DNA from 4 places in the Rhizobium sp. SJZ105 genome. Region 1 is predicted to be linked to each of the others. Evidence: predicted binding sites of a transcription regulator. Region 1 holds the regulator's gene; each other region holds the start of a gene.

What was found. Region 1 encodes LexA, which represses DNA repair genes until DNA is damaged. Its sites were predicted from a motif close to TGTTCNNNNTGTGTTCNG; they were not measured.
Region 2: a site for LexA is predicted at 4,667-4,684, ahead of recA (recombinase RecA). Genes of this name have one in related genera too.
Region 3: a site for LexA is predicted at 4,787-4,804, ahead of FB593_RS21035 (ATP-dependent helicase). Genes of this name have one in related genera too.
Region 4: a site for LexA is predicted at 4,201-4,218, ahead of FB593_RS14540 (ATP-dependent helicase). Genes of this name have one in related genera too.

What each region holds. Positions count from the first base shown of each region.
Region 1 covers NZ_VIUP01000001.1:522,503-529,765, forward strand. Annotated here, with positions in the region: gene FB593_RS02655 (FtsB family cell division protein) at 1-205, opposite strand, end outside; gene eno (phosphopyruvate hydratase) at 542-1,816, opposite strand; gene kdsA (3-deoxy-8-phosphooctulonate synthase) at 1,964-2,809, opposite strand; gene FB593_RS02670 (VOC family protein) at 2,809-3,690, opposite strand; gene lexA (transcriptional repressor LexA) at 3,902-4,624, shown strand; gene FB593_RS02680 (glutathione S-transferase family protein) at 5,065-5,748, shown strand; gene FB593_RS02685 (ComEC/Rec2 family competence protein) at 5,765-7,263, opposite strand, start outside.
Region 2 covers NZ_VIUP01000001.1:47,230-54,492, reverse strand. Annotated here, with positions in the region: gene FB593_RS00340 (glutathione S-transferase family protein) at 1-85, shown strand, start outside; gene FB593_RS00335 (VOC family protein) at 163-546, opposite strand; gene alaS (alanine--tRNA ligase) at 622-3,285, opposite strand; gene recA (recombinase RecA) at 3,517-4,608, opposite strand; gene FB593_RS00320 (carbohydrate kinase family protein) at 4,855-5,796, shown strand; gene FB593_RS00315 (pseudouridine-5'-phosphate glycosidase) at 5,828-6,751, shown strand; gene FB593_RS00310 (OmpA family protein) at 6,954-7,263, opposite strand, start outside.
Region 3 covers NZ_VIUP01000008.1:162,690-169,952, forward strand. Annotated here, with positions in the region: gene FB593_RS21025 (TonB-dependent siderophore receptor) at 1-1,225, shown strand, start outside; gene dinB (DNA polymerase IV) at 1,524-2,603, opposite strand; gene FB593_RS21035 (ATP-dependent helicase) at 2,627-4,693, opposite strand; gene FB593_RS21040 (prolyl oligopeptidase family serine peptidase) at 4,981-5,718, shown strand; gene FB593_RS21045 (LacI family DNA-binding transcriptional regulator) at 5,929-6,999, shown strand; gene FB593_RS21050 (FAD-dependent oxidoreductase) at 7,005-7,263, shown strand, end outside.
Region 4 covers NZ_VIUP01000003.1:513,273-520,535, reverse strand. Annotated here, with positions in the region: gene FB593_RS14555 (efflux RND transporter permease subunit) at 1-2,358, opposite strand, end outside; gene FB593_RS14550 (efflux RND transporter periplasmic adaptor subunit) at 2,355-3,521, opposite strand; gene FB593_RS14545 (carboxymuconolactone decarboxylase family protein) at 3,747-4,157, shown strand; gene FB593_RS14540 (ATP-dependent helicase) at 4,260-6,734, shown strand; gene FB593_RS14535 (glycosyltransferase family 25 protein) at 6,838-7,263, shown strand, end outside.

The DNA of each region.
Region 1 (7,263 bases):
CCTGCCGCTCCAGCGCAACGCGCGCCTGCGTCAGCTTGGCAAGCTCTGCCGTTCTGGCAATACGCTGCCGCTCCAGCCGCTCCGTCGCCTGAAGGCCGAAGTCGCCGTGGATGGAATGATACCCGAAATAGGAAAGAAAAGCGATCGTAATGGCCGGAACGATCAAACGGCCGAATCGTCTCTTTTTATGATGTCTGGTCCACATGCCGGAGAGAAGCCTTAAAACGCATAATGTGAGTCTCGAGACTAATGCGGATTGTTTAACTATCCGTTGACCTTAAATTCCGCGCGACTGATAGACGCAAAAAAGCCCGCCAGAGGCGGGCTAATAATGACGACGATATCAGAGAGAGTTCGTTATGCCGAGCGTGATCCGGCATCAAGCCACAGCGCGTCTTCGCCGTGAAAAGAGTCCTTTCAACCCAGGGACCTGGGCTGACTGAACCCCGGATCAACTCGGGAGTGAGCAGTGCGGATAAACCGCCCATCCCTGAGACTGGCCCGCCAGGCGGCGGGCCATATCGCGAAACCCGAACGCGGATTATCCGCGCAGGATCGAACGGCCGGCGTAAGCAGCCTGCGGGCCCAGCATTTCTTCAATGCGGATAAGCTGGTTGTACTTTGCGAGCCGGTCGGAACGGGCAAGCGAGCCGGTCTTGATCTGACCGCAGTTGGTTGCGACCGCGAGATCGGCGATGGTGGAATCTTCCGTTTCGCCCGAACGGTGCGACATGACGGCGGTGTAACCTGCCTTGTGCGCCGTTTCGACTGCGTCCAGCGTCTCGGAAAGCGAACCGATCTGGTTGACCTTGACGAGGATGGAGTTGGCGACACCCATCTTGATACCGTCGCGAAGGCGGGCGGAGTTGGTGACGAAAAGATCGTCGCCCACCAGCTGGCACTTGTTGCCAATGAGATCGGTCAGCGCCTTCCAGCCATCCCAGTCGTCTTCAGCCATGCCGTCTTCAACGGAGATGATTGGATATTTCGCGACGAGTTCGGCCAGGTATTCGGCCTGCTCGATCGGCGAACGGGTCTTGCCTTCGCCTTCATAAACGTAATTGCCGTTCTTGAAGAATTCGGTCGCCGCACAGTCGAGACCGATGAACATGTCGTCGCCTGGACGGTAGCCAGCCTTTTCGATCGACTTCATGATGAAATCGAGTGCTGCCGGCGCGCTTTCGAGACCCGGTGCAAAACCGCCCTCATCGCCGACATTGGTGTTGTGGCCCTGTGCGGACAGTTCTTTTTTCAGCGTATGGAAGACTTCGGAGCCCATGCGCACGGCTTCGCGAATGTTTTCTGCACCGACCGGCAGGATCATGAATTCCTGGAAGTCGATGGGGTTATCGGCATGCGCGCCGCCGTTGATGATGTTCATCATCGGAACCGGCAGCAGATGCGCGTTCGGGCCGCCGACATAACGGTAAAGCGGCAGGCCGGAGGCTTCAGCGGCAGCCTTCGCAACGGCGAGCGACACGCCGAGGATGGCGTTGGCGCCGATGCGCGACTTGTTCGGCGTGCCGTCGAGCGCGATCATCATCTGATCGATCTGGATCTGGTTTTCAGCGTCGAAACCGCCAATCGCGTCGAAGATTTCTGTATTGACGGCTTCGACCGCCTTTTCCACGCCCTTGCCGAGATAACGCTTGCCGCCATCGCGCAGCTCAACCGCCTCATGCGCGCCGGTGGAGGCGCCGGAGGGAACGGCGGCACGGCCCATGGAGCCGTCTTCGAGATAAACGTCGACTTCAACGGTCGGATTGCCGCGGCTGTCGAGAATTTCGCGCGCGATGATATCGGTAATGGCAGTCATGGTCTCTCCCTTGGGAATGGAACAGATATTTTCCGTCGCCTGTCTTAGACGATGGCGAAGAAATTACAATGACGGTGGGCAGCGGAAACGGCCCGCCCGCCATTAAAATCGATTGGCACAAAAGTGCCCGCCGTCACGGTCAGCCGATCAGGCTTTCGTAATCGCGTCGAAAGCCAGAAGCTTTTCGAGCAGTTTCGGCATGTCCTTCAGGTGGACCATGTTAGGGCCGTCTGACGGCGCATTGTCCGGATCCTCATGGGTCTCGATGAAGAGGCCGGCCACGCCAACCGCAACGGCCGCACGCGCCAACGTCTCGACGAATTCGCGCTGGCCACCTGTGGAGCCGCCCTGCCCGCCCGGCTGCTGCACCGAATGGGTGGCATCGAAAACGACAGGTGCGCCGAGCGCTGCCATGATCGGCAACGAGCGCATGTCGGAAACCAGCGTGTTGTAACCGAAGGACGCGCCGCGCTCGCACAACATCACATTCGGATTGCCGCTCTCATTGAGCTTGGCAAGCACGTTCTTCATGTCCCAGGGCGCCAGAAACTGGCCTTTCTTGACGTTGATGACGCGGCCGGTCTTGGCGGCAGCAACGAGAAGATCGGTCTGGCGGCTGAGGAACGCCGGAATCTGCAGAACGTCCACCACCTCGGAAACGACGGCGCATTGCTCTTCCGTGTGGATGTCGGTCAGAACAGGAAAACCGAATTCCTTCTTGAGATCGGCAAAAACCTGCATCGCGTTATCCAGGCCGATGCCGCGTTTTCCGGAAAGCGAAGTGCGGTTCGCCTTGTCGAAAGAGGACTTGTAGACAAGCCCTATTCCCAGCTTGTCGCAAAGCTCCTTCAGGACGCCAGCGATCATGAAGGCATGTTCGCGGCTTTCCATCTGGCACGGACCGGCAATCAGCGAAAACCGCTCGGTATTCGAGAAGGAAACCTTGCTGGCGCCGTCGCCGGCAGTGACTTTAAGATTGTTCGTAACGCTCATCATTTTTCCTCGAAGGCGAAGGCAACGCCCTGACCGGGTGCCGCGGGCACCACCAGACGGCCGTCCGCTTTTGCGCAGGACACGCCATTAGCAGCAAGCACCGCCTCTGTCACGGCAAGATCGTGTGAAGAAAAGACGATGCCCGCGCCGCGCAATCCGCCTTCGTTGCCATCCTGAGCATTCAGGGTCTGCCCGCCGAAAGGCGGTTTTCCGGTCAATCTGATGCTGGCATTGCCGGTCGCGAAAACCATATCACCGCCCGGAGACCATTTGCCTTCACAGCCAAACACCGTCTCGATCAGGCCCGCCACCTTCGCATCGCCGCCGGTAAACAGGACGATTTCACTGAGGCCGGTGACACCATTGGCGTGGCGCTCCAGCATGGTGCGATCGCCCGGAAGGGCTTGAAGCCGTTGACAACTGAACAAAAAGAAATCCGCGGCCGCCCCGCTTGCCGCAAAAGCCAGCCGGAACGCCGCCTCGCCTTGCGAGCCATCCGGCATCCGAACAGGCCGCGAAAACTCGAAAACATCGCCCGCCGAAAGGCCGGCTGCCCGAAACCGCTCATGGTCAACCAAGGCGTCTTCAGTCTTGGCAACAAGAGCCGAAAAACCCTCCTGCCCGTCCCGTTGCCGGAAGGCCACATCCCTGCCGGTGAATACATCACCCCTCTCTATTGAGGCATTATATTTAGCCGGATCAGCAATTGCGAGCGGCTCCAGATAGGTGCCATCGGCGAAAAATACGCAGGCATTTTGGGTGCCGAAAGGATGCAGAGCCTCCGGCGCAACCGTAAAGCCAAGACTGACGAGGCGCTTCACGGCGACGCCTATGACTTCCACGGGCAAAACGAGATGGTCGACGCTATAGGGTTTCGTCATGAAAATGTATCCTGCTGGCCTTCCGCTCGGAGCATGCCGGGACGGGTTTGACCGCACAAAAGCACAATTGCGTGCTATGAGGCAAATCATCACAGCAACGGATGGCACCTTCACGAAATTTTAGGGGATTGCAGAACACATATGGAACATATAGTGTTCGTTCTGTATTTGTTTCGCGACTTCCACTACGATTCTAAAGGGTGTTTTCCTCATGCTCACGCGCAAACAGCAGGAATTGCTTCTCTTCATTCATGAACGAATGAAAGAGTCCGGCGTGCCGCCCTCCTTCGATGAAATGAAGGACGCACTCGATCTTGCTTCGAAATCCGGCATCCACCGCCTGATAACCGCTCTCGAAGAGCGCGGGTTCATTCGTCGGCTACCGAATAGAGCTCGGGCGCTGGAAGTCATCAAGCTGCCCGAGGCTTATACGCCGGGTGCAAGGCCGCAGCGCGGCTTTTCGCCGAGCATTATCGAAGGCAGCCTTGGCAAGCCCAAGACGCCGGAACCGGCCCCTGCCCCCAAGACGCCGGCCAACGATCTGGGCGGGGCTGTCACCGTGCCGGTCATGGGCCGCATCGCTGCGGGCGTGCCGATTTCCGCCATCCAGAACAACACCCATGATGTGGCCGTGCCAGTAGACATGCTTGGCACGGGCGAACATTACGCTCTTGAGGTCAAGGGTGATTCGATGATCGAGGCCGGCATTTTCGACGGCGACACAGTCATCATCCGCAACGGCAACACCGCCAATCCCGGGGACATCGTTGTGGCTCTGGTGGATGACGAGGAAGCCACGCTGAAGCGCTTCCGCCGCAAGGGTGCCTCCATTGCGCTCGAGGCGGCAAACCCAGCCTATGAGACCCGTATTTTCGGGCCCGACCGGGTGAAAATTCAGGGCAAGCTGGTGGGGCTGATCCGCCGCTACCATTGATCTTATCGAACCGAACGTGCTCACTTTACATTAGGCGTCATCGTGAAGATGGCGCCTATATATGGTTTGGCTGTTTCCAAACGTGGCGTGCTTTAGCGGGTGCACGAGGATATGCGCCATTCAGCCTATGCGCGTTGCCCTTTCCAAACTAAGTTCCTGCTCCATAAAGATGCTTCGGTTTCGCTACAGGCGTGGTGGCGAATGGGCTGCTCGCTGTAATTGTCGAAGCGATCCCATCCGCTGTTTTTTAGCGACGTTGTTCTGTCGTGTTGCGCAGTCAGATTTTAGTAGTCACCAAAGGGTGACTTATCGCAAGCCGCGCTCTCAGTGACCCCACATCACCATTCATCAACGGCGTTTATGGGAGCCATGGATAATTTTCGATATTCCGTGAACGCTTGGCAGGTGTAGAAATACGCGTCATATCCGGGAGATACGCGATGTACGATCTTTATATAGCCAACAAGAACTATTCTTCATGGTCGCTGCGGCCGTGGGTATTGATGCGCACGCTCGGTATCGCCTTTGATGAAAAGCTCATTCCGTTCGGCGAAGGCGTCTCCTTCTCCTCCTTTTCGCCGACGGGCAAGGTGCCCTGCCTGGTCGACGAGGGTATGACGGTTTGGGAAACGCTTTCGATCGTCGAATATCTTGCCGAAAGACACCAGGGTGTCTGGGCAAGCGACAAGCATGCGAGGGCCTGGTCGCGTTCGGCCGCAAGTGAGATGCATGCCGGCTTTTCCTCGCTGCGCAATCTCTATCCCATGTCGGTGGGCATTCGGGTCAAACCCAGGGGCGGCGATGCCGGGCTTAAAGCCGATATAAAGCGGATCGATGCGTTGTGGAGCGAGGGTCTCACAAAATTCGGCGGGCCATATCTCGCCGGTCAAAAGTTCACGGCGGTCGATGCTTTCTTCTGCCCGGTTGCATTCCGTTTCCAGACCTATGGCAGCGCGGATCTTTCGCCAGCAGCGAAAGCCTATTGCGACCGGCTGCTCGCCCTGCCTGCCATGCAAGAATGGTACGAGGCCGGTTTGAAGGAGAGCTGGCGCGACGCTGGTCATGAAGAGGAAGTTGGCGAGATCGGCGAATTGACTGAAGATTTGCGCGCCAAGGCCCGATGATCCATGCTGGCGGCTGTCATTGCGACGCCGCCAGCAGCCGGATGATGGGCTGCGGCAGATCACGGTCGAAACGTCCGCTTTTCCAGTCGTAATAACGGTGCTGGCTCCAGGGCCTGTCCGTTCCGGCGATTGCGGCGCGCAGCCCGCTCGCCACACCCTCCTCCCTCTTGTTAGCAAAATCTATTTCCACAGAACCGAGACGCCGCAAGATGTCACGGCTGAGCAGGAGTGCACCCGAGCGGCACTGCGAAAAAGAGGTTCTGCGGGAAACAACGACGATATCGGCAATATCGCAGGCTTTTCCGGCGAAGCGGCCATCGTCCAGAACGACGATCCACTCTCCGCTTGCGGCGCTCGCTACGCACCATATGTCTTTCCTGCAGGTGAAGACGCCAACTTTGGCGTCTTTGAGCGCCGCCGTCATCTCGCGTACCACCACAGCCATGTCTTCGGGCGACAGTTTCGATCTCGAGTCAGAACCAGCAGTATTTGCCATGCTCTCACCATTTATAAAATCTGGCGGCACGGTTTTTTCCGGCAGCAGCAGCGCCCTTTGCCACTGGCCGTAAACGAAGCCCTGCGGACGGGCTTTTGTGGTTGAGACCTTGCCGTCCTCCACGAGTGCCACCAATTCGCCGTCCTCGTGAATCAATAGATCCGGTAGATCACGATAGGCCGTAACTGCCGACACGCCGAAGGCGAAGAGCAGAAACGGGATGCCAAGAAGCGCAAGCCGGCTGCGCAGCAATGTCAGCAGCAGGAAACCCACCGAAGCCAAACCGACAAACCAGCCATGCGGACGCCCAGTCGCTGCGCTGCCGCCCCAGGAGGCCACCTCGTTTGCAACCTCGATGACGAGTGCCATGCCATAACCCATGATCTTCAGGAACGGCGCGTCGAGCCCGAAGGGCATCAGCAGCATTGCGATAAGAGCGAATGGCATGACGATCAGCGACATGAGCGGCATCGCAGCCAGATTGGCGAACAGTCCATAGGTGGTGACACGGTGAAAATGTTCGGCTGAATAGATCGCCGTCGAAAGGCCCCCGATCAGCGACGTCGTGATAACGCCGCCAATGACCGCGCCCATCATTTCCGCCACCTTCAGCCATGCGGGCTTGCGCCCGATGAACAGCCGTTCGCGATCCGTACGCCAACGGCTCCAGAAGGCATAGGCGGACACAAGCGCTATAGTGGCGGCAAATGACATCTGAAAACTCGGACCCATGATTTCCGAGGGCGAGAAAGCCAGAATGATCAGGGCGGAAATGGCAACGTTTCTGAGGCTGAGTGATGGCTGATCGAAAAGGACCGCGATCAGCATCACAGACATCATCAGCCAGGCACGCTCGGCGGAAACGGCAAAACCGGAAATCAGATAATAGGCAAGCGTCATCAGCAGTGCCGCGAAAGCCGCGATCTTCTTGACCGGCCAGCGCTGCGCAAAGGCGGGAAACAAGCTGAAAGCCAGTCTCAGGCCAACAAAGAATATGCCGGAGGCCAGTGCCATGTTGA
Region 2 (7,263 bases), 480 kb from region 1:
GGCGCATCTGACCGACCGCCCCGCCTTCAAGCGGGCCACACAGCTTGACGAAGCGGCAGCGAAGGATATGCAGGCGGCGGGTTGAGGAAACTGACAGGCATTTCGCCTGAAAGCGGAGCACGAGCGCTCGCAAGGGTCACAAAACGGATTTTGGAAGCGGGCTTATTCGTTGGACTGGGCGAGTGGTTCGCCGATCTCGATTGCATGCCCGTCCGGATCATAAAAACGGAACACTCTCTGTCCCCATGCCTGCCGCTCAACGGGATGGATCAACTCCACATGCGGCGCAATATTCCGAAATGCCGCATCGACATCCTCATGTTCGAAATAGAGCAGCAGATTCCGTCTGCCGTAAGGTTTGTCCGTGTCCGGCGATGTCCGCCAGACCGTCTGTTCGAGCGAACGCCCCTCATGGATTGCAAAGCCGCTTTCAAAGAGGACGAAATTTCCGAAATCGTCCAAAACCTTCAGGCCGAGCCTGTCACGATAAAACTCCCTGGAGCGGTTGATATCGCACACGAAAGGGATGGGATTTACAAAGCGCATCACGTTCCTTTCGGATTTCAACATCCAGAATCAAAAAGGCGGGGTAGAACCCCGCCTTTTTTCAATTCATCCAGATCAGGCCGCCAGGGCCGCTGCCACCGCGTTGATGGCGTCCTGTGCCTTGGCGCCATCGGGGCCGCCGGCCTGCGCCATATCCGGGCGTCCACCGCCGCCCTTGCCGCCGAGGGCCGCAGAGGCCGTGCGGACGATATCGACGGCGCTGAAACGGCCAGTTAGATCCTCGGTCACGGCAGCAACAGCACTTGCCTTGCCGTCTTCGGACACGGCGATCAGCAGCACGACGCCGGAGCCGATATTGGCCTTGGCTTCATCTGCAAGACCCTTGAGGTCCTTGGCATCGATGCCGGACAGGGATTTTGCGAGGAAATTGACGCCCGCAACCTGCTGTACGTCGTTTGCGCCGGCATCCGACGAGCCGCCGCCCATTGCGAGTTTCTTGCGGGCATCCGCAAGCTCGCGCTCCAGCTTCTTGCGCTCGTCGAGAAGTCCCTCGACACGCGACAGCACATCGCCCGGCTGAACCTTCAGCGACGAGGCCAGTGCCTTTACGCGCTCATCCTGCTCGGAGAGATAGGCAAGCGCGCCCTGACCCGTTACGGCCTCAAGACGGCGCACGCCCGCACCGACGGCACTTTCGCCGAGAATGCGGATAAGGCCGATCTGGCCGGTTGCGGCAACATGGGTGCCGCCGCAAAGCTCGACCGAGTACGGACGGTTGGCCTTCGCACCGTGAACACCGGTGCCCATGGACACAACGCGGACTTCATCGCCGTATTTTTCGCCAAACAGTGCCATAGCACCCTCGGCGATGGCGTCGTCAACGCTCATCAGACGCGTCACGACAGGCGAGTTCTGCAAGACGATCTCGTTTGCCATTTCCTCGACGACCTTCAGCTCCTCGGCCGACATCGGCTTCGGATGCGAAACGTCAAAGCGCAGACGCTCGGGGGCGACCAGCGAACCCTTCTGAGCAACGTGCGTGCCAAGAACCTCGCGCAGCGCCTCATGCAGCAGGTGGGTGGCGGAGTGGTTGGCGCGCAGACGCGAGCGGCGGTCGTGATCGACCGTCAGCTGCACGGCGTCATCGAGCTTCAATCCACCCTTGGACACCGTGCCGGAATGCACGAAGAGGCCCTCGCCCTTCTTCTGTGTTTCTGAAACGGTAAAGGTGCCGTTATCGCCAGAGATTACGCCAGTATCGCCCATCTGACCGCCGGACTCGCCATAAAATGGCGTCTGGTTGACGACAATCTGCACCGTCTCGCCCTCGGCAGCACTATCCACCGACTTGCCGTCCTTGACGATCGCCTGAATAACGCCTTCGGCGGTTTCAGTGTCGTAACCAAGGAATTCGGTCGCGCCGAGCTTTTCCTTCAGTTCGAACCACACCGTTTCGGTCGCCTTATCGCCGGAACCAGCCCAGTGCGAGCGTGCTTCCGCCTTCTGGCGCTGCATGGCATCGGTGAAGCCGGAAATATCGACGCCGATTTCGCGGGCGCGCAGCGCATCCTGCGTCAGATCGAGCGGGAAGCCATAGGTATCGTAAAGCTTGAAGGCGGTTTCGCCGTCCAGCATGTCGCCCTTGTGCAGGGTCGAAGTCGCGTCGGACAGCAGCGACAGTCCGCGTTCCAGCGTCTTGCGGAAACGGGTTTCCTCAAGCTTCAGCGTCTCGGAGATCAGCGCCTCGGCGCGAACCAGTTCCGGATAGGCCCGGCCCATCTGCTGTATCAGCGCCGGCAGCAGCTTGTAGATCAGCGGCTCGCGCGAACCGAGAAGCTCGGCATGGCGCATGGCGCGGCGCATGATGCGGCGCAGAACGTAACCACGGCCCTCATTCGACGGCAGGACGCCATCGGCGATCAGGAAAGCGGAGGAGCGCAGATGATCAGCAATGACGCGGTGGCTGGCGCGCTTCTCGCCCTCTGCCGGAACGCCGGTCGCTTCGACAGAGGCCGAAATCAGCGCCCGGAACAGATCGGTGTCGTAATTGTCGTGTTTGCCCTGCAACAACGCCGAAATGCGCTCGAGACCCATGCCGGTGTCGATAGACGGGCGCGGCAGATCGATGCGCTCTTCCTTCGTCAGCTGCTCATATTGCATGAAGACGAGGTTCCAGATCTCGATGAAACGGTCGCCATCCTCTTCCGGCGAGCCGGGCGGTCCGCCCCAGATATGATCGCCGTGGTCATAGAAGATTTCCGAGCAGGGACCGCACGGACCGGTATCGCCCATGGCCCAGAAATTATCGCTGGTCGGAATACGGATGATGCGATCGTCAGAGAAACCGGCGATCTTCTTCCAGAGATTAAAAGCCTCGTCGTCGGTGTGATAGACCGTGACCAGCAGACGGTTGCGATCGATGCCGAATTCCTTGGTGATCAGGTTCCAGGCATGGGTAATCGCCTCTTCCTTGAAATAGTCGCCAAAGGAGAAATTGCCGAGCATTTCGAAGAACGTATGGTGACGGGCCGTATAACCGACATTGTCGAGGTCGTTATGCTTGCCACCGGCGCGCACGCATTTCTGCGCCGAGGCGGCGGTGGAATAAGGACGGCTTTCGAGACCTGTGAAGACGTTCTTGAACTGCACCATGCCAGCATTGGTGAACATCAGCGTCGGATCGTTGCGCGGCACCAGCGGGCTGGAGGGCACAATCTCGTGTCCGTTCTTCTTGAAGTAGTCGAGAAAGGTCGACCGAATTTCATTCACACCGCTCATGCCCACACACCGCTCACAGCTGGAGTCCATCACCGCCATCCCGAATGATGGCTATCTTGCAAAATCAAAGGCTTTTATCGTCCGCATCCTGCCCTGTCCAGCCATGGAGGCGCACCAAGGCGTCTAGGCAAAGAAAAAGGGCCACGCGAGGAAAATCGCACGACCCTTTTGATCCATACCGGCTCATCCCGGCAAAGCCACCGGACGCGAACGCCCGGACCTCCGAATGCATCAGCCCTCGTCGGGACCGTCATCGCTTTCGCCGGCTTCCGGGCCGCCATTCTGCAGGAACCGATCGGCGATCAGACCGGCGTTCTGGCGCAGCGCCAGTTCGATCTCGCTTGCCATTTCCGGATTGTCGCGCAGGAAGGTCTTGGCATTTTCACGCCCCTGCCCCAAACGCTGGCTGTTATAGGAGAACCATGCACCGGATTTCTCGACGATACCGGCTTTCACGCCGAGATCGACAAGCTCGCCGGTCTTGGAAACGCCTTCGCCATACATGATGTCGAATTCCACCTGCTTGAAAGGCGGTGCCATCTTGTTCTTGACGACCTTGACGCGGGTCTGGTTGCCGACAACCTCTTCACGCTCCTTGACGGCGCCGATACGGCGAATGTCGAGACGCACCGAGGCGTAGAATTTAAGCGCATTACCGCCCGTCGTCGTTTCCGGCGAACCGAACATGACGCCGATCTTCATGCGGATCTGGTTGATGAAGATCACCATGCACTTCGACTTGGAGATCGAGGCGGTCAGCTTGCGCAGCGCCTGGCTCATCAGACGTGCCTGAAGGCCTGGCAGGCTGTCGCCCATCTCGCCTTCGATTTCGGCACGCGGCGTCAGCGCCGCAACCGAGTCCACCACCAGAATGTCGACGGCACCGGAGCGCACCAGCGTATCGGTGATTTCAAGCGCCTGCTCGCCCGTATCCGGCTGCGAGATCAGAAGGTTCTGCAAATCCACACCGAGCTTGCGGGCATAGACCGGATCGAGCGCGTGCTCGGCATCCACGAAGGCGCAGATGCCGCCCTTTTTCTGGGCTTCCGCGATCGTCTGCAACGCAAGCGTCGTCTTACCGGAGCTTTCCGGGCCGTAAATCTCAACGATACGCCCCTTCGGCAAACCGCCGATACCGAGCGCTATATCCAGGCTGAGAGAACCCGTCGAAATGGTCTCTACTTCAACCACGTTTTCATTGGAACCGAGCTTCATGATCGATCCCTTGCCGAACGACCGTTCGATCTGGGAGAGCGCCGCTTCCAGTGCCTTGCTTTTATCCACCGATTTATCCTCTACGAGACGCAAAGAATTTTGTGCCATCCGATCCACCTTTAGGTTATTGAAGCCGCACAGGCAATGAAGCAGTATGGAAATAGGATGTACTCTATTTGTTCTCATATCGCAAGGCGCAGCCAGCATATTGAAAACAAATAGCGATAAGTCGTTTGTTCTGCTTTCGTTTTTCCGTGTCCGGCCTATCGCTGCTGACCGGATGTGAAGGGGAACAAACAGAAGATTGGGACGAATCGTCCACCTTTTCCATCCGCGAAAGAGGGAAACACAAGCGTGAAGAAAATACTCGTTCTGGGCGGCGCGCATATAGACAGGCGCGGCATGATCGAGACTGAAACGGCGCCCGGCGCCAGCAATCCTGGCTCATGGATGGAAGAGGCTGGCGGCGGCGGTTTCAATGCGGCGCGCAATCTTTCGCGGCTCGGCTTTGCCGTCCGTATCATCGCACCGCGCGGCGGCGACGTGACCGGCGAAGCGGTGGCGGAGGCAGCAAGGCAGGCGGGCGTGGAAGATACGCCCTTCGTTTTCCTCGATCGCCGCACGCCAAGCTACACCGCCATTCTGGAGCGCGACGGCAATCTTGTCATCGCACTTGCGGATATGGACCTTTACAAGCTGTTTTCGCCGCGCCGCCTCAAAGTTCGCGCGGTGCGTGAAGCGATTACCGCGAGCGACCTTCTGCTTTGCGATGCCAATCTGCCGGAGGATACGTTGAAGGCGCTCGGTCTCATTGCCCGCGCCTGCCAAAAGCCGCTTGCTGCCATCGCCATTTCGCCCGCCAAGGCGGTGAAGCTGAAGGACATGCTCGCCAATATCGACATTCTCTTCATGAACGAGGCAGAGGCGCGCGCGCTGACGGGACAGACGGCAGACAATGTTCGCGACTGGCCGGGCATTCTCCGCAGGGCAGGCCTTGCCGGCGGCGTCATCACCCGTGGCGCAAGCGAAGTGGTAGCCTTCAACGCGACGCAAACCGCAAGCCTCCACCCACCCATCATCCGCGAGGTGAAAGACGTAACCGGGGCCGGAGACGCCATGGCGTCCGGTTATCTCGCGGCGATTGCGGAGGGCAAAACCATCACTGAGGCCCTGCGACTGGGTGCCGCGGCGGCCGCCATCACCGTGCAATCGCCTTTCGCCACCGCCCAAGACCTGTCAAAAGACAGTGTCGAGACCATGTTGGGGCTTGTCCCCAAGGCCGAAATGCTGGCATGAACCCGTTTTTTTATAGTCTGGAACAAACAGAATGACCCGCCCCATCTCCCCGCTCCTGCCCATCGTCTATTCGCAAGAGGTTGCCGCTGCCAAACAGCGCGGCGCGCCGATCGTCGCGCTGGAATCGACCATCATCACCCACGGCATGCCCTATCCCGGCAATATCGAGATGGCTGAAGGCGTCGAACAGATCATCCGCGATCAGGGAGCCGTTCCGGCAACCATCGCCGTCATTCACGGCACGCTGCATATCGGCCTCGAGAAGGAGCAGCTCGAAGCGCTTGCCCAGACCACCGACGCCATGAAGGTCTCGCGCGCAGATATTGCCTTTGCGATTGCCGAGCGCCGCACCGGTGCCACGACAGTGGCAGCCACCATGATTGCCGCTGCCCGCGCCGGCATCCGCGTTTTCGCCACCGGCGGCATCGGCGGTGTACACAAGGGCGCGGAGGAGACCTTCGATATTTCCGCCGATCTGACCGAGCTTGCCAAAACCGGCGTGATCGTCGTCTGCGCCGGCGCCAAGGCCATTCTCGACATCCCGAAGACGCTGGAAGTTCTCGAAACCAACGGCGTGCCTGTCGTGACTTTCGGTTCGGAAGAGTTCCCGGCTTTCTGGTCGCGTTCTTCGGGCCTTCCCAGCCCGCTGTCGCTCAACAGCCCTGCAGCCATCGCCAATTTCCAGACGACCCGCGAACAGCTCGGCATCGATGGCGGTATGCTGATTGCCAATCCCGTGCCGGAAGAGGACGAAATTCCGCGCGAGGAGATGGAAATCTACATCAATCGCGCCATTTCCCACGCCGAGCGCGAGGACATCACCGGCAAGGCCGTCACGCCCTTCCTGCTCGGCGATATCTTCCGCCTGACCGACGGCCGCAGCCTCGCGACCAATATCGCGCTGGTACGCAACAATGCCCAGCTCGCAGCAGAGATTGCTGTGGCGCTTAACTAAGCGTTAGAGGCTGGATTATCCTCAAATTTGAGGATGATGGCAGGGTGAGAAGCATCCCAGTCATGCCGGATTTGATCACGCCGGACCCCGGATCTGGTCCGGAGTTACGGATAATGTGTCGGCCTGGGAACTTTGCTACCAATAAAAAAGCCCGGAAAGCTTTGCGCTTTCCGGGCTTTCATTTTTCAGTTCCTGAACCTTATCAGTTCTGGGCGACCGGTCTTACCAGCGGTGTCACGCGGCGGATGGTGACGCGGCGGTTCTGCTGTTCCGGGCCGAGTGTCTGAACCTTCAGGTAACGCTCGCCGTAGCCTTGCGTCGCCAGGTTTTCCGGCGGAATGCCGTAAACATCGGTCAGGACATTGGCGACGGAAGCGGCACGCTCGTCGGAAAGAACAAGGTTGCTTTCATCCGAACCAACGGCGTCGGTGTGGCCTTCGATCAGGAAGGTTTCCGCCGGGTTTTTTGCCAGCGCCTTGTTGATCGCATCCGCTACCTTCCGCAGCGAACGG
Region 3 (7,263 bases), on a different contig from region 1:
AGACTGGAAACTGTCGCTGAACTACGCCTATAGCCAAAACGAATATTCCGACAACCAGGCCCGCGTGATGGGTTACAATTCCCGCACGGGGCAGGTGACGCGGCGCGCTGACGCCACGCAATATTCCACCATCTACAACCACGCGGCCCGCGCTGACCTGACCGGTGAGGCTGATATTGGTGGCCTGCGCAACGATCTGCTGTTCGGCATGTCCTACGATTACAGCGACACGCTGCGCACCAACATGTTGCGATGCGCAAATTCCTCGAATTTCAACATTAACAATCCCGTTTACGGCAGGTTGCCGGCGTGCACGACGGTCAGGGACGTCGACAGCGACCAGACGGAGGAGCTTTCCACTGCTTCGATCTATATGCAGGACGCCGTGCATCTGGGCGATCAATGGATCGCTGTCGGCGGTTTGCGCTACCAGTATTACGACATCTATGCCGGCAAAGGCCGCCCCTTCGTCGTAAACACCCAGAACAATGGCGGCGAACTCATCCCCAATGCCGGTCTCGTCTACAAGATCACGCCGGATGCATCCCTTTATGCCAACGTGGCGAAAACCTTCCGCCCGCAATCCTCGATCGGAGCCTATTATGGCGGGCTCGATCCGGAGGAGGGCATTTCCTATGAGGTGGGCGCCAAGTTCGACCTGTTCACCGGCTTGAATGCCAATATTGCCTTGTTTAATGCCCGCAAGCGCAATGTCGCCTATTCGGAGGATGTAGGCGGTGTGTCGACGGTGAAGGCCGCCGGTCTCGTTCGCTCGCGTGGGGTGGAGGTGGATATTGCCGGCAACCTTACCGATAGTCTCGATCTAATCGCAAGTTATGCCTATACGGACGCTCTCGTTCTCGAAGATTCCACCTATGCCGGCAAGCGCTTGCCGAATGTCGCGCGTCACACCGGCTCGCTGTTTCTTGCCTATGATGTCGGTGAGGTCGGGCCGAACGGCAACACGCTGCGGATCGGCGGAGGAGTGCGGACCGTCGGCCAGCGTGCCGGCATCAACGACAATTCCTATGACCTGCCGGGTTATGCCGTCTTCGACGCCTTTGCGACCTATACGCTTCAGCTGGAGAAACCGGTGACCCTACAGCTCAATCTGAAGAACATCTTCGACAAAAGCTATTATACCTCATCCATTGGCTCCACCAGCTACGCCAATGCCGTCGGCGAGCCCTTCAACGTCAGCCTCACGGCCAGCGTGAAATTCTAAGGGTACAGGCGGCGCAATCCATCTGGGTCTTGCCGCTGCTGATGAAAGCAGACTCGTGCGTTTCTTGCATGGCTGCGCTGCATTAAAGCCTATTTAATATGCGGCAAAACCGGGTATCTTGTTTTCATCGAAGCGATGCACCTCCTCCCGCAAAGCTTCGGATTGAGATGACCCTATCCTCCTCCCAAGGGTTGTCTTGTGAACAATGGCACTCCTCCTCCCAGCCGTTGTTCGAAATTTCGGAAAGCCTGCCGCACCTCCTCCCGCGGCGGGCTTTTTCGTTTTCGGGACAGGGTCATCACAGGCCAAGCGCGAGCTGCGCTTCCTCTTCACTCTCTTCGGTGCTCAGCGAGGAAAGGGTAATCCCCAACAGCCTTACCGGACGTTTGAATGGAAAGACGGAGGCAAGCAGGGTCTCTGACATCTCCTGGATCGTTGCGAGGTCAGACACGGCTCCCGACACTGTTTTGCTGCGTGTTGCCTGGCTGAAATCCGAATATTTGATTTTCACGGTCACAGTTTTTCCCGCGATGTCGTGGGCCTCGCAATAACGCCAGACTTTCTGAGCCAAAGGGCCAAGCTCCGCCTTCGCTAAGTCGAGATCGTCGATATCCTCGACGAATGTGTCCTCGGCGCCGACAGATTTGCGGATGCGATCGGGCTTGACCTGCCGTTCATCGATGCCGCGGGCGATGTTGTAGAAATAAGGGCCAGACTTCCCGAAATGCTGTTGCAGAAAACCGAGTGATTTCGACTTGAGATCGAGCCCTGTTTCGATGCCGTGCCGTTTCATCCGCTCGGCCGTGGCGGGTCCTACGCCATGAAATTTCTTGACGGCCAGGGCTTCAACAAAGCCAGGCCCATTCTTCGGCGTGATGACGGCTTGGCCATTCGGTTTGTTCAGGTCGCTTGCCATCTTCGCCAGAAACTTGTTGTAGGAGATGCCGGCAGATGCATTGAGGCTGGTGACAGCCTTGATCTTTGCGCGGATCTCCAGCGCAATTTCGGTGGCGATCTCCATGCCTTTCAGGTTTTCGGTCACATCGAGATAGGCTTCGTCGAGCGATAGCGGCTCGATCAGAGGGGTATATTCGGCAAATATCTCGCGTATCTGTTGCGACACCTGCCGGTATACCTCGAAGCGTGGCGGTACGAAGATCAGATCCGGGCATTTCCGTTTGGCAGTGACGGACGGCATGGCGGAATGGACGCCGAAGGTTCTCGCCTCGTAACTTGCCGCAGCCACCACGCCTCGTGCAGCCGATCCGCCGACGGCGACGGGCAGGCCGCGAAGTGCGGGATTGTCGCGTTGCTCCACCGATGCATAAAAGGCATCCATGTCGATATGGATGATCTTTCGAACAGCCGTGTTATCCATCGTTCCAGCCTGTACGATCTTCCCTATTTCCACATCGCCCGCATCCGCGCGCCTACATCGATGCGGATCTGCTGCGCGCTGCGCTCGGAGGCCGCGGCCGAAACCAGCGGCCAGGTGGCTGTTTCAAAGAACTGCAGCAAAGTTGCCGGTATGAAGCGGGTTCTAGCGGCATAGACATGCCGGTCGCCCTGCGCGTTCTGGCCATGGGTGAAGAACCGTTGCGGGGTTATCAGTGACAGACTGTCCTTGGCGCGAGTCATGGCGACATAGAGCAGCCGGCGTTCCTCCTCTACTTCATGCGTGGAGCCGACGCCCAGATCGGAGGGTATGCAGCCATCGACAACGTTCAGGATAAAGACGGAGCGCCATTCCTGGCCTTTTGCCGAATGAATGGTTGAAAGCGTCAGGTAATCCTCATCGAGCAGCGGCACGCCTGCCTGATCGCTGGTGGCATCCGGCGGATCGAGCGTCAGTTCGGTGAGGAAGCGTTCGCGGGAAGGATAGCCGCCGGCAATCTGCTCGAGTTGCAGCAAATCGGCCTTCCGCGTCGCGGCATCCTCATGGATGCGTTCGAGGTGGGGCTCGTACCAGAGCCGCGCCTGCTCGATATCTGATGGCCAGCCGCCGTGCGATTTTCGCATGTTCGCCAGCAACTGCACGAAGGATACCCAGTCCTCACCGGTTTTGGGTGGCGGCGGAATTTCGGCAAGGGCGAGCAAAGGTTCGGGATCTGCCGCAATCGTATCGAGAATATTGCCGGCTTTCTTCGGCCCGATACCCGGCAGCATCTGAAGTAGCCTGAAACCGGCGACGCGGTCGCGCGGGTTTTGCGCGAAACGCAATACCGCCAGCATGTCCTTTACATGGGCACTGTCGAGAAACTTCAGGCCGCCAAATTTGACGAAGGGAATGTTGCGGCGTGTAAGTTCAACTTCAAGCGGCCCGCTATGACTGGAGGTGCGAAACAGCACGGCCTGTTGCTTCAGCGTCATGCCGGTCTCACGATTGGCCAGCACCTGGTCGATAATGAAGTTCGCCTGCTCGGTTTCGCTTTTTACTGTCACGAGCTTCGGCCGCTCGAGTGACTGTCGTTCGGTCCAGAGGTTTTTGGTGAATCGCTCACGGGCAAGGTCGATGACACCATTGGCGGCAGCCAGTATCGGCTGTGTCGAGCGATAGTTGCGATCAAGGGTGATAATATCGGCGGCCGGGCTGAAAGATGCCGGAAAATCAAGGATATTGCGCACCGTTGCTGCCCGGAAGGAATAGATCGACTGGGCATCGTCACCCACGACGGTCAATCCGCGACCGCCCGGTTTCAGTGCCATCAGCACCGCGGCCTGCAGCCGGTTGGTATCCTGATATTCGTCGACCATCACGTGGTCGAAACGATTGCCGATATCGCCTGCAAGGTCGGGATCGCTGACCATCTGGGCCCAGTAGAGCAGAAGATCGTCGTAATCGAGAACGTTCTGGGCCTGCTTGGCCTCCACATAGGCGGCGAATAATTGCTTGAGCTCTTCTTCCCAGCTGGACACCCATGGATAGTGCTGGCGCAGGATTTCTTTCAGTGGCGTTTGTGAATTGACGGCGCGCGAATAGATCGCAAGGCAGGTGCCCTTTGTCGGAAAACGGCTCTCGGTCTTGGAGAAACCCAGCTCGTGTCGGGCAAGGTTCATCAGATCAGCGCTGTCTTCACGGTCGTGGATCGTGAAATCCACGTCCAGTCCAATCTGTTCCGCATAGATTCGCAAGAGGCGCGCGCCGATCCCGTGAAACGTGCCGGACCAGGCCATCGCATCCGTGAGGGCTCCGGCGTTAGCGCCGATGACCTGCTTGCAGATACGCTCGACACGACGCGACATTTCGGAAGCGGCACGCCGTGAAAACGTCATCAGCAGGATGCGGCGAGGATCGGCGCCATTGACGATCAGATGCGCCACCCGGTGCGCCAGCGTATTGGTCTTGCCGGAACCGGCACCGGCGATGATCAGCAACGGTCCAGCCGTGTGTCCGCCTGAAGGCCCAACGCCATGTTCTACGGCCTTGCGTTGCTGCTCGTTCAGTTTGTCCAGATAGGCAACCGCCATGCCTGCATCCCTGATATTTGCCTATCCGCACGACGACGGCATTTTTCAAAAGCACTCTTGTTGCAATGATTAGCAAAAACTCAAACAGCAGGCCAGAACAAATAATGAACGCATGTCTCTGCCCTCCAGACTGCGGTGGACAAACCTGGCTGATCGATATTCGCAGCCTCAATCGGGTTCCGCATGGCGTGTTGACCGGCATGCTTTTCAAACCACTGAACCAACCCGGCGGCTGATGAGTTCACCAGTCGCGTCTTGGAAGACGTGTTTGTTGGGAGGACAAAAGCATGAAGCATCTGAAACTATGCCTGATCGCTGTTGCGGCACTGGCCACATCGACATTTGCCTTTGCCGAGCAGAAGGCCATGAGGTCTGACGCCACGATCGCGTCGGATATCAATTATCTGCTTTATACGCCCAAAGACTATGCCGGTTCGGACAAAACCTATCCTCTCGTGGTATGGCTGCATGGCGGCGATCAGGGCGGGAGCGACGTCGAAAAGCTGCGCCGCAGCGGCCTGCCAAAATTGATCGAAGGGGGCCGTGATTTTCCTTTCATGGTGTTTTCGCCGCAAAATCCGAGCGAGGAACTACTTTATCCGATCGAACGTGTCGCAAGCGTGCTGGCTTCCGTTGTGGCGGATCATCGGGTGGACCGCAGCCGTATCTATCTGATCGGATATAGCCGGGGAGGGTTCGGCGCCTGGTCAATGGCCGAGCAGTTTCCACAAACTTTTGCTGCGGTCGTCCCAATTGCCGGTGGCGGCATCCGCCATTACCTCAACCGCACCAATGAAAAGACAGCCTTCTGGGCCTTTCACGGCTCAAGGGACGAGGTGATTCCTTTGTCCGATACTGTTGTCCTCGTCCAGCGTCTCCAGGAACTGAAACGCAACGTGCGGCTGACGGTTTTTGAAGATACGAACCATGAAGAGGTGGAGGCAAAAGTGCTCGGCGATGAGGCGATGTGGACCTGGCTTCTCCAGCAAAAGCTTGCAGACGCAAAGACGCCTTCGGCACCCTGAACCCGCAGCGGGTACCGTTTACCGCTGGTATGGAAGCCCATAACCCAGCTCGGCCGTCATAAGGCCGGGCTGGCCGCCTGATAAGCCTTCGTCAAAACATCTCTCCGCAAGCGTGTCTTTCGCCTCTTGACACAGAGTAGGGAAGTCGTGCTAATACGCATTAACTGCTAATACGTATTAGCAGCCAACGAGTGTCGGGGAGGGCATTGCGTGACCAGCCATAAACGCCTTACTCAGAACGATATTGCGAAGCTTGCCGGCGTCAGTCAGGCAACAGTATCGCTTGTTCTGAACGGCGCGCCGACCGCGATCGCCCGTATCCCGGCAGAAACACGCGAACGCGTACAGGCGGTCATTCGCAAGACGGGTTATGTCGCGGACCCGATCGCGCGCCGCATGGCCAAGGGGCTTAACCGCATCCTCGGCGTCTTCACCTACGAGCCTGCTTTTCCAAGCGCACAGGCGGACTTCTTCACGCCGTTCCTGTTGGGCATCGAGGAAGAGGCGCAACAGCAGGCGTACGATCTTCTGCTGCTGACCAGTGCCGGCGTCGGCAACAACCGCAAGATTTTTTCCGAGGGCAACAGGCTCCGGATCGCCGATGGCTGCTTGGTCCTGGGCCGTGAATTCGACCGCAAGGAGCTTACCCGGCTGGTCTCGGAAGATTATCCATTCGTGGCGATCGGCCGACGCGACGATGCTGGCGGGCCCGTGCCCTATGTTGGCGGCGACTATGGCGCGGGCACACGGCAGCTTGTTGAAGATGCCATGATGCTCGGGCATTCCAAACTCGCCTATATCGGCCCTGCGGGTCCGGCGGAATCGATTGCCGACCGCTGGCGAGGTTTCAGTGATGCGCTCGGTACGGCGGCGACGCTTGCCTTGCACATAAAGGCGGTAAACCGGCCTGCCGAAAAGATCCTCGACGCGATCATCGAAAGCGGCGCGACGGTGGCATTTTTCATAGAACTGGCGGATGCGGTGCGCGTCGAGACTTTGGCACGGGAGCGCGGAATTGGGGTGCCCGACGTGTTTTCGATGGTCGTGATCGGCAGCCATATTCGTGCCGGCCGCAGCCCGGTGCGTTTCACATCCTATGAAATTCCCCGTGAAGAGATGGGCCGGCAGGCGACTGCAATGCTGGTGAACCGCATCGAGACCGGCAGCCCGGGAAGTCAAATTCTACTCAAGTGCCAACCCGTCAAGGGTGAAACATTGGGGCCGGCTCCAGTGGCCTCCCCAGATAAGTCCCCAGTCAACAAAACGGATGAGACGACGTGAAAGAGATGCAAGCAGACATTCTTGTGGTCGGTGGTGGCCTTGGCGGCGTGGCGGCGGCGCTCGGTGCCGCACGCGCCGGAAAGCGCGTGATCATGACCGAGGAATATGACTGGATCGGCGGTCAGTTGACCAGCCAGGCCGTTCCATCGGACGAACATAGCTGGGTCGAGCAGTTTGGCATCACCCGCTCTTATCGCGCGCTGCGCAACGGCGTGCGCCAATATTACCGCGACCATTATCCGTTGACGGAAGGCGCCCGCTCCT
Region 4 (7,263 bases), on a different contig from region 1:
GACCGACATCGGCACGATCTTGCCGTCACCCGTTTTCAGGAAGACGTTTTCGAGATCGGTCGGGTCGTTGATCGGCCGGGTGGAGGACAGCAGCCGGACCGGGATTGCATCCCCATCCACGAAGACGTCGACAACCGAACGTCCTTCCAGCAGCGATTGCATGGCGCGTGACAGGCCGGTGATATCAATGCCGAGATCGGAGGCGCGCTCACGGTCGATGGAAACGGATAGCTGCGCCTGGTTGGGCTCGTTGTCCAAACGCGGCGTTTCGAACAGGCCGCTTTCCTCCATGGAAAGCAGTAGTTTCTGCGTTGCAGCTGTCAGTGCCTGATAATTGCTGCCGACCATTGCCATCTGCAGGCCGTTGCCCGCACCGCGAATGCGCAGGCTGTTCGGCTGCATGGCGTTGCCGCGCAGCGCCGGCACCTTGTTGGCGGCAGCGGTAACGTCGGCGGCAATCTGGTTCTGCGTGCGGTCGCGATCAGCCCACGGCGCCAGCGTCAGCACCAGAAAACCGGTGTTGGAGGAACCGTTCATACCGGTGATGGAGTAAATATTGCGGATTTCGCCACTGTCGCGCAGCGGCTGGAGATTTTCTTCGATCCGCTGCAACTGGTCGCGCGTATAGTCGAGGCTGACACCCTGCGGCGCCGTCACACGCATCATCACCGAGGCGCGGTCCTCGCGCGGCGTCAGTTCGTTCTGGATCATGCCGAAGGCAATCCAAGACAGGCCCGAAAAGACGAGCGCAACGATGATGACGATGAGCGGGTTGTTGAGGCAGGCGGAAAGCGTCTTCTTGTAGGTGGAGGCAAAGACATTGCCGAACCACGCCAGCGGTCCCGTGGGTTCCTTCAATCCGTCTTTCAGCATCCGCGAAGCGAGCATCGGACAAAGCGTCAGGGCCACGATGGAGGAAAGACCGACAGCGAAGGCGAGAACGAAACCGAATTCACGGAAAAGGCCACCCAGCTGGCCCGGAAGGAAGGAGAGCGGAATGAACACTGCGGCAAGTGTCGCCGTCGTCGCAATCACCGCGAAGAACACTTCCTGCGTGCCGAGAACAGCGGCAGCGCGCGGCCCCATGCCCTCCGCACGGCGGCGTACGATATTTTCCAGCACCACGATCGCATCATCGACCACCAGACCCGTCGCCAGAACGATGGCGAGCAGCGTAAGGATGTTAATCGAGAATCCGACCATGTAGATGGCGATGATCGTGCCGATCAAAGCCACCGGCATGGTGATCGCCGGAATGAGGGTTGCCCGCCAGTCACGCAGGAACAGGTAGAGCACCACAACCACGATCAGCGCGGAAAGACCAAGCGCCAGTTCCACCTCGTGCAACGCGCCTTCGATGAAGACGGCGTCGTCACTGGTCACCACGATGCGCGTACCCTGCGGCAGGTTGGCCGACATGGCCTCGACGGCAGCCTTCACGCCGGTGGAGATATTGAGCGTATTGGACTGCGCCTGCCGGATGACGCCCAGACCCACGCCCTGCACACCATTGGACCGCAGCGAGGTGGATTCGTCATCCGCACCCAGCATCACGGTTGCCACATCGCGCAGGCGGATATTGTCCTTGATCAGAAGGTTGGAAAAATCCTCAGGCTTCGTGAGGCTCGCGGTCGCGCGCACGACGATGTCCTGCGTCGAACTTTTCAGCGATCCCGCCGGCACATCCAGCGCGGCACTGGCCAGCGCGGTCGAAATATCCGTCACCGTCAGACCACGGCTGGCAAGTGCGGCCTGATTGAGATCGACGCGGAAGACTTTTTCCTGATCGCCGTAAAGCTCCACATCCGCCACGCCGTCGACGGCGGCAAGGCGGTCGATGACCTCGTCATCCACCAGCTTGGTCAGATCTTCCATGCTGAGCGTGGACGAAGTGACGGCAAGACGCATGATCGGCTGGCTGTCGGAATCCGCCTTGATGATCTGCGGCTCGTCAGCATCATCAGGCAACTGGTTGGTTACGCGGCCAATGGCATCGCGCACATCGTTTGCGGCGACGGCCATATCGACATTGTCGCCGAATTCCATCGTTACGCGGCTGGTGCCGAATTGCGAATTGGAGGAGATGGATTTGACGCCGCTGACGCGCGCAACAGCCCCCTCGATGGTCTGCGTCACTTCCTGATCGATGGTTTCGGGCGCCGCACCTTCATAAGTCGTCCTGACGCTGATGGACGGCCGGTCCACATCCGGCAACTCGCGCACCTCAACGCCAACCAGCGCGGCAAGGCCGGCAACCACAAGCAACGTATTGAGAACCGCTGCCAGAATGGGCCGGCGAACGAACAGTGCGGTGAAGGCGAGCTTGGAATCCTGACCCGAAGGCGACTGAGTCGTCATTGGCTGGCAACCTCCTCGGGCTTCGGCTGGCTTGCGACACGGACGGCACCACCCTCCCGCACCCGCTGCAATCCTTCGGTCACGACCTGATCGCCTTCCGCCAGTTCCGCTTTCACGAGAACGGCGTCGGGGTTACGCTGCACGATCTGCACCCGCACCTTGGCCGATTTATTGTCGGTCACGCGCCAGACATAGGAACCTTCGGCATCCCACTGCACGGCCAGCGGATCGACGGATGCATAGGTCTCTCCGGCAAAACGCATGGTGACGCCGAAGGACATACCGGCCCGAAGCTCATCCTTGTCGTTAGCAAACCGTGCCCGGATGCGGATGGTACGGCTTGCGGCGTCGACACGGTTGTCGACGGCCTCGACCTCACCTTTGAACGTCTCGCCGGGGCGTGAAATCGAGGTGGCCTCTACAGGCATTCCGACGGTAATTGCAGTTACGAACCGTTCCGGCGCCCAGAAATTGACCAGAATTTGAGAACGGTCATCAATGCCGACGATCGTTGATTGCGTGGTGACATTGTCACCGATATTGGCGGCCACGATCCCGACAACACCCTCAATCGGTGCGACGATGTCGCGGCGCCTGAGGTTCAGCTCGGCGGTGCTCAGTGCAAGCTTGGCGGCTTCCTCGGCAATCTGCGCATCCAGCACATCAAGGCGGGATACGGATTTCAGGTTACTGTAGGAACTCGATTTTTCGACGGCGCTGCGTAGAGCAACCTGCGCCTTGTCCCGCTCGATCACCTGCTCCTCGTCATCGAGCCGCGCGAGCACCTGCCCCTTTACGACGCGGGCGCCGGATGAAATGCGGATTTCCGAAAGCGTGCCTGATGTCTGCGGCATGACGACAACCGACTGGATGGCCTCGCCACTGCCGATGGCGTTCAGCCTGTCATTGACCGTGCCCTGCTTGACCGGAGCCATCGCCACCAGGGTCGCATTGCCATCGCGGCGTGCGGCGCCGGCATTCTGTCCGGATGACGAACCGGGTGTTCTGGCACCGGATGCGGCAACCTCGACCGCGCCAACAGGTGTTTTGCCGATGCCGATACCCGCGAGCAGATTCCGCGCTTCGGGTGAATAAAACCCCCAAAGACAGAGTCCTGCTCCCGCCACAGCAAGACAGACACCCACCTGTTTCCACACCCGCATACAATTCTCCGATTATCCGCACAGCATAAACCCGCCCCGAAAAGAGCTTTTCGGAACGGTAGAAGTATTCCCGCATGCGTTAACGAAGGCAACGCACAAATCCGTTCCTTACATAATTGTAATTTGTGATGAATTGTCGTCGAAAGCGCACTGACGGCCATTTCTGTCGCAAACATTCACCAATCCGGTAATCTGCAGCTGAAATAGCCATGACCGGAGGAATGCATGAGCACCGTAACGAAAGCCGAAAATGCCGAAGCCAACCCGCGCGTCAAGGCTGTGTTCGACGATATCCGCACAACGCGGAAATCGGATTTCATCAACAATATGTGGCTCTACCTCGCCTTCGACCCCGATCTTCTGGAAAAGACCTGGGCCGAGGTCAAGGCGGTGATGGCCACACCTTCAGCGCTCGATCCGCTGGTGAAGGAAATGCTTTATATCGCCGTTTCCGTCACCAATGGCTGCTCCTACTGCGCCCACTCCCATACCGCGGCTGCAAAAGCCAAGGGCATGACGGGCGAACAGCATGCCGATCTCATGCGCGTCATCGCCCTTGCCGCCAAGACCAACCAACTGGCCGTGGCGCTGCAATTGCCGGTGGACGCGGCTTTTGATGCCGACAGGCGGGCCTGAGACGAAAAAAACGTCTTGGAATAGGCGTTTTGACGGATGATACCGGAATAAAAGCAGAACACGGTTCTAGCCTTTATATCCCGAATCACTACATTGGGCCGCATGAGCAACAGTTTTGACGATATGCCGTTCTTCGACGAAGAACCTGAGGCGCCGCGCAAGGCGACGAACAATGCCGATGCAGGCAACGCCGGCGGGCTTGGCATTGCCGCGCGCGCCATGGCGGCACGCGATCAGGCCCGGCCCACGCCCGACTATCTTTCCGGCCTCAACCCGGAGCAGCGCGAGGCCGTGGAGACACTGGACGGCGCTGTTCTGGTGCTTGCGGGCGCCGGCACCGGCAAGACCCGCGTTCTGACCACCCGCATCGCCCATATTCTGGCGACCGGACGCGCCTATCCCAGCCAGATTCTGGCCGTGACCTTCACCAACAAGGCCGCCCGCGAGATGAAGGAACGTATTGGCGTTCTGGTCGGCGGCGCGGTTGAGGGCATGCCCTGGCTCGGCACCTTCCACTCCATCGGTGTCAAGCTCTTGCGTCGCCATGCCGAACTCATCGGCCTGAAGTCTGATTTCACCATTCTCGACACCGACGATGTGGTGCGGCTGATCAAACAGCTTATCCAGGCCGAAGGTCTTGATGACAAGCGCTGGCCGGCCAAACAATTCGCCGGCATGATTGACGGCTGGAAGAACAAGGGACTGACACCGCCGGATATTCCCGAGGGCGATTCCCGTGCCTTTGCCAATGGCAAGGGCCGCGAACTTTACACGGCCTATCAGAACCGACTGAAAACGCTGAACGCCTGCGATTTCGGCGATCTTCTGCTGCACCCCATCAGCATCTTCCGCCGCAATCCCGATATTCTGAAGGAGTACCACCAGAAATTCCGCTACATTCTGGTGGACGAGTATCAGGACACCAATACGGCGCAATATATGTGGCTCAGGCTTCTTGCCCAGCGCCCCAAAGGCGAGCCGCAAAACGTCTGCTGCGTCGGCGACGATGACCAGTCGATCTATGGCTGGCGCGGCGCCGAAGTGGACAACATCCTGCGCTTCGACAAGGATTTTCCCGGTGCCAAGGTCATCAAGCTGGAGCGTAACTACCGCTCCACCGAGCATATTCTAGGCACCGCCGGCCATCTGATCGCCCATAATGAAGGGCGTCTCGGCAAGACCCTGTTCACCGAGCGCAGCAGCCCCGACGATGAGAAGGTCGTGGTGCATGCGGCCTGGGATTCCGAAGAGGAAGCCCGCGCCGTCGGTGAAGAAATCGAGCAGCTTCAGCGCAAGAACCACAAGCTGAACGACATGGCCATTCTCGTTCGCGCCTCCTTCCAGATGCGCGAGTTCGAAGACCGTTTCGTCACGCTTGGCCTCAATTACCGCGTCATCGGCGGTCCGCGCTTCTACGAGCGTCTCGAAATCCGCGATGCCATGGCCTATTTCCGCCTTGTCTGCCAGCCGGCCGACGATCTGGCCTTCGAGCGCATCGTCAACACCCCCAAGCGCGGCCTAGGCGACACGACCATCCGCAATCTGCATGATTACGCCCGCGCCCGCGACATTCCGATGCTGGCGGCAGCGACCGACATCATCGAGACCGACGAGCTGAAACCGAAGGCGCGCAAGGCGCTGTTCGACGTGGTGCAGGATTTCCGCCGCTGGCAGGGGCTTCTGGAAAACACCGAACACACCACGCTTGCCGAGCAGATCCTGGACGAAAGCGGCTATACTGCCATGTGGCAGGCCGACAAGACGGCGGAAGCGCCCGGTCGGCTGGAAAACCTGAAGGAACTCATCCGCTCGATGGAGGCCTTCGAGAGCCTCCGCGGTTTCCTCGAGCATGTCGCGCTCGTCATGGATGCCGAGCAGAACGAAAATCTCGATGCCGTCTCCATCATGACGCTGCATTCCGCCAAGGGGCTGGAATTCGACACCGTTTTCCTTCCCGGTTGGGAAGAAGGTCTGTTCCCGCACCAGCGGGCGCTGGACGAAGGCGGCCGCTCCGGTCTGGAGGAAGAACGTCGTCTAGCCTACGTCGGCATCACCCGCGCCAAGAAGCTATGCCATATCTGGTTCGTATCGAACCGGCGTATCCATGGTCTGTGGCAATCCACCCTGCCCTCGCGTTTTCTCGATGAACTGCCGCCAGCGCACGTGGATGTCGCGGCATCCGACAGCAATTACGGTGGTTACGGCGGACGCGGCGGTTATGGCCAGTCCCGTTTCGACAAGGCGGAGCCCTTCGCCAACAACTACTCCACCCCCGGCTGGAAACGTGCCCAGGCCAACAAGTCCGACGCGACCCGCGATAACTGGGGCACACGCTCCGGCCATGCGGTCGAGAGGATTGGTTATGGCGAAAGCGGCCCCCGCGCCCGCACGATCGACGGCGAACTGGTGGCCAAATCGGTTGCCGACACACCGTCGAAATTCGTGGTCGGAGACCGCGTTTTCCATATCAAATTCGGCAATGGCAACATCTCCGCCATCGAGGGTAACAAACTGACCATCGATTTTGACCGCGCCGGACAAAAGCGTGTGCTGGATGGATTTGTGGAAAAGGTTTGATTCGACAACTATGAGTGTGCGAATGCAGTTTTTTCCATAGCCCCCGTCACGCCGTTGCAATAAAGGAGTTGCAACAGGGTGCAGAAACCGGGCGAGGACTGCTTTGCATATTTTACCGAAAAGCGGGCGCAAGCTTGCCGTTTTCCTGATCAATATGGACAGCGCCACCAAGCGCCTCGAGGACATGAACGCACGCCTCGACGCCATCGGGCTGAAGGCAGAGCGGGTCCCGGGCGTCAATGGCCGTGAACTGAATTATCCTATCCCGGAATTCAGCGAGCTTTCCTACATGCTCATGCATGGCCGCCGCACCTCGCCGCCGGAAATCGGCTGCTATCTCAGCCATGTCGCCTGTGCCAACAGGTTCATGGGCAGCGATGCCGATATCGCGCTCATTCTTGAAGACGATGTCGTCTTCGAAAAGGATTTCCTGGAAGCGATCGACGAGGCGATAGTGAACGGGAGCGACTGGGATCTGCTTCGGCTGACCACGGTCAGCAACGGTCGCAAGTTTCCGTTCCGCAAGCTC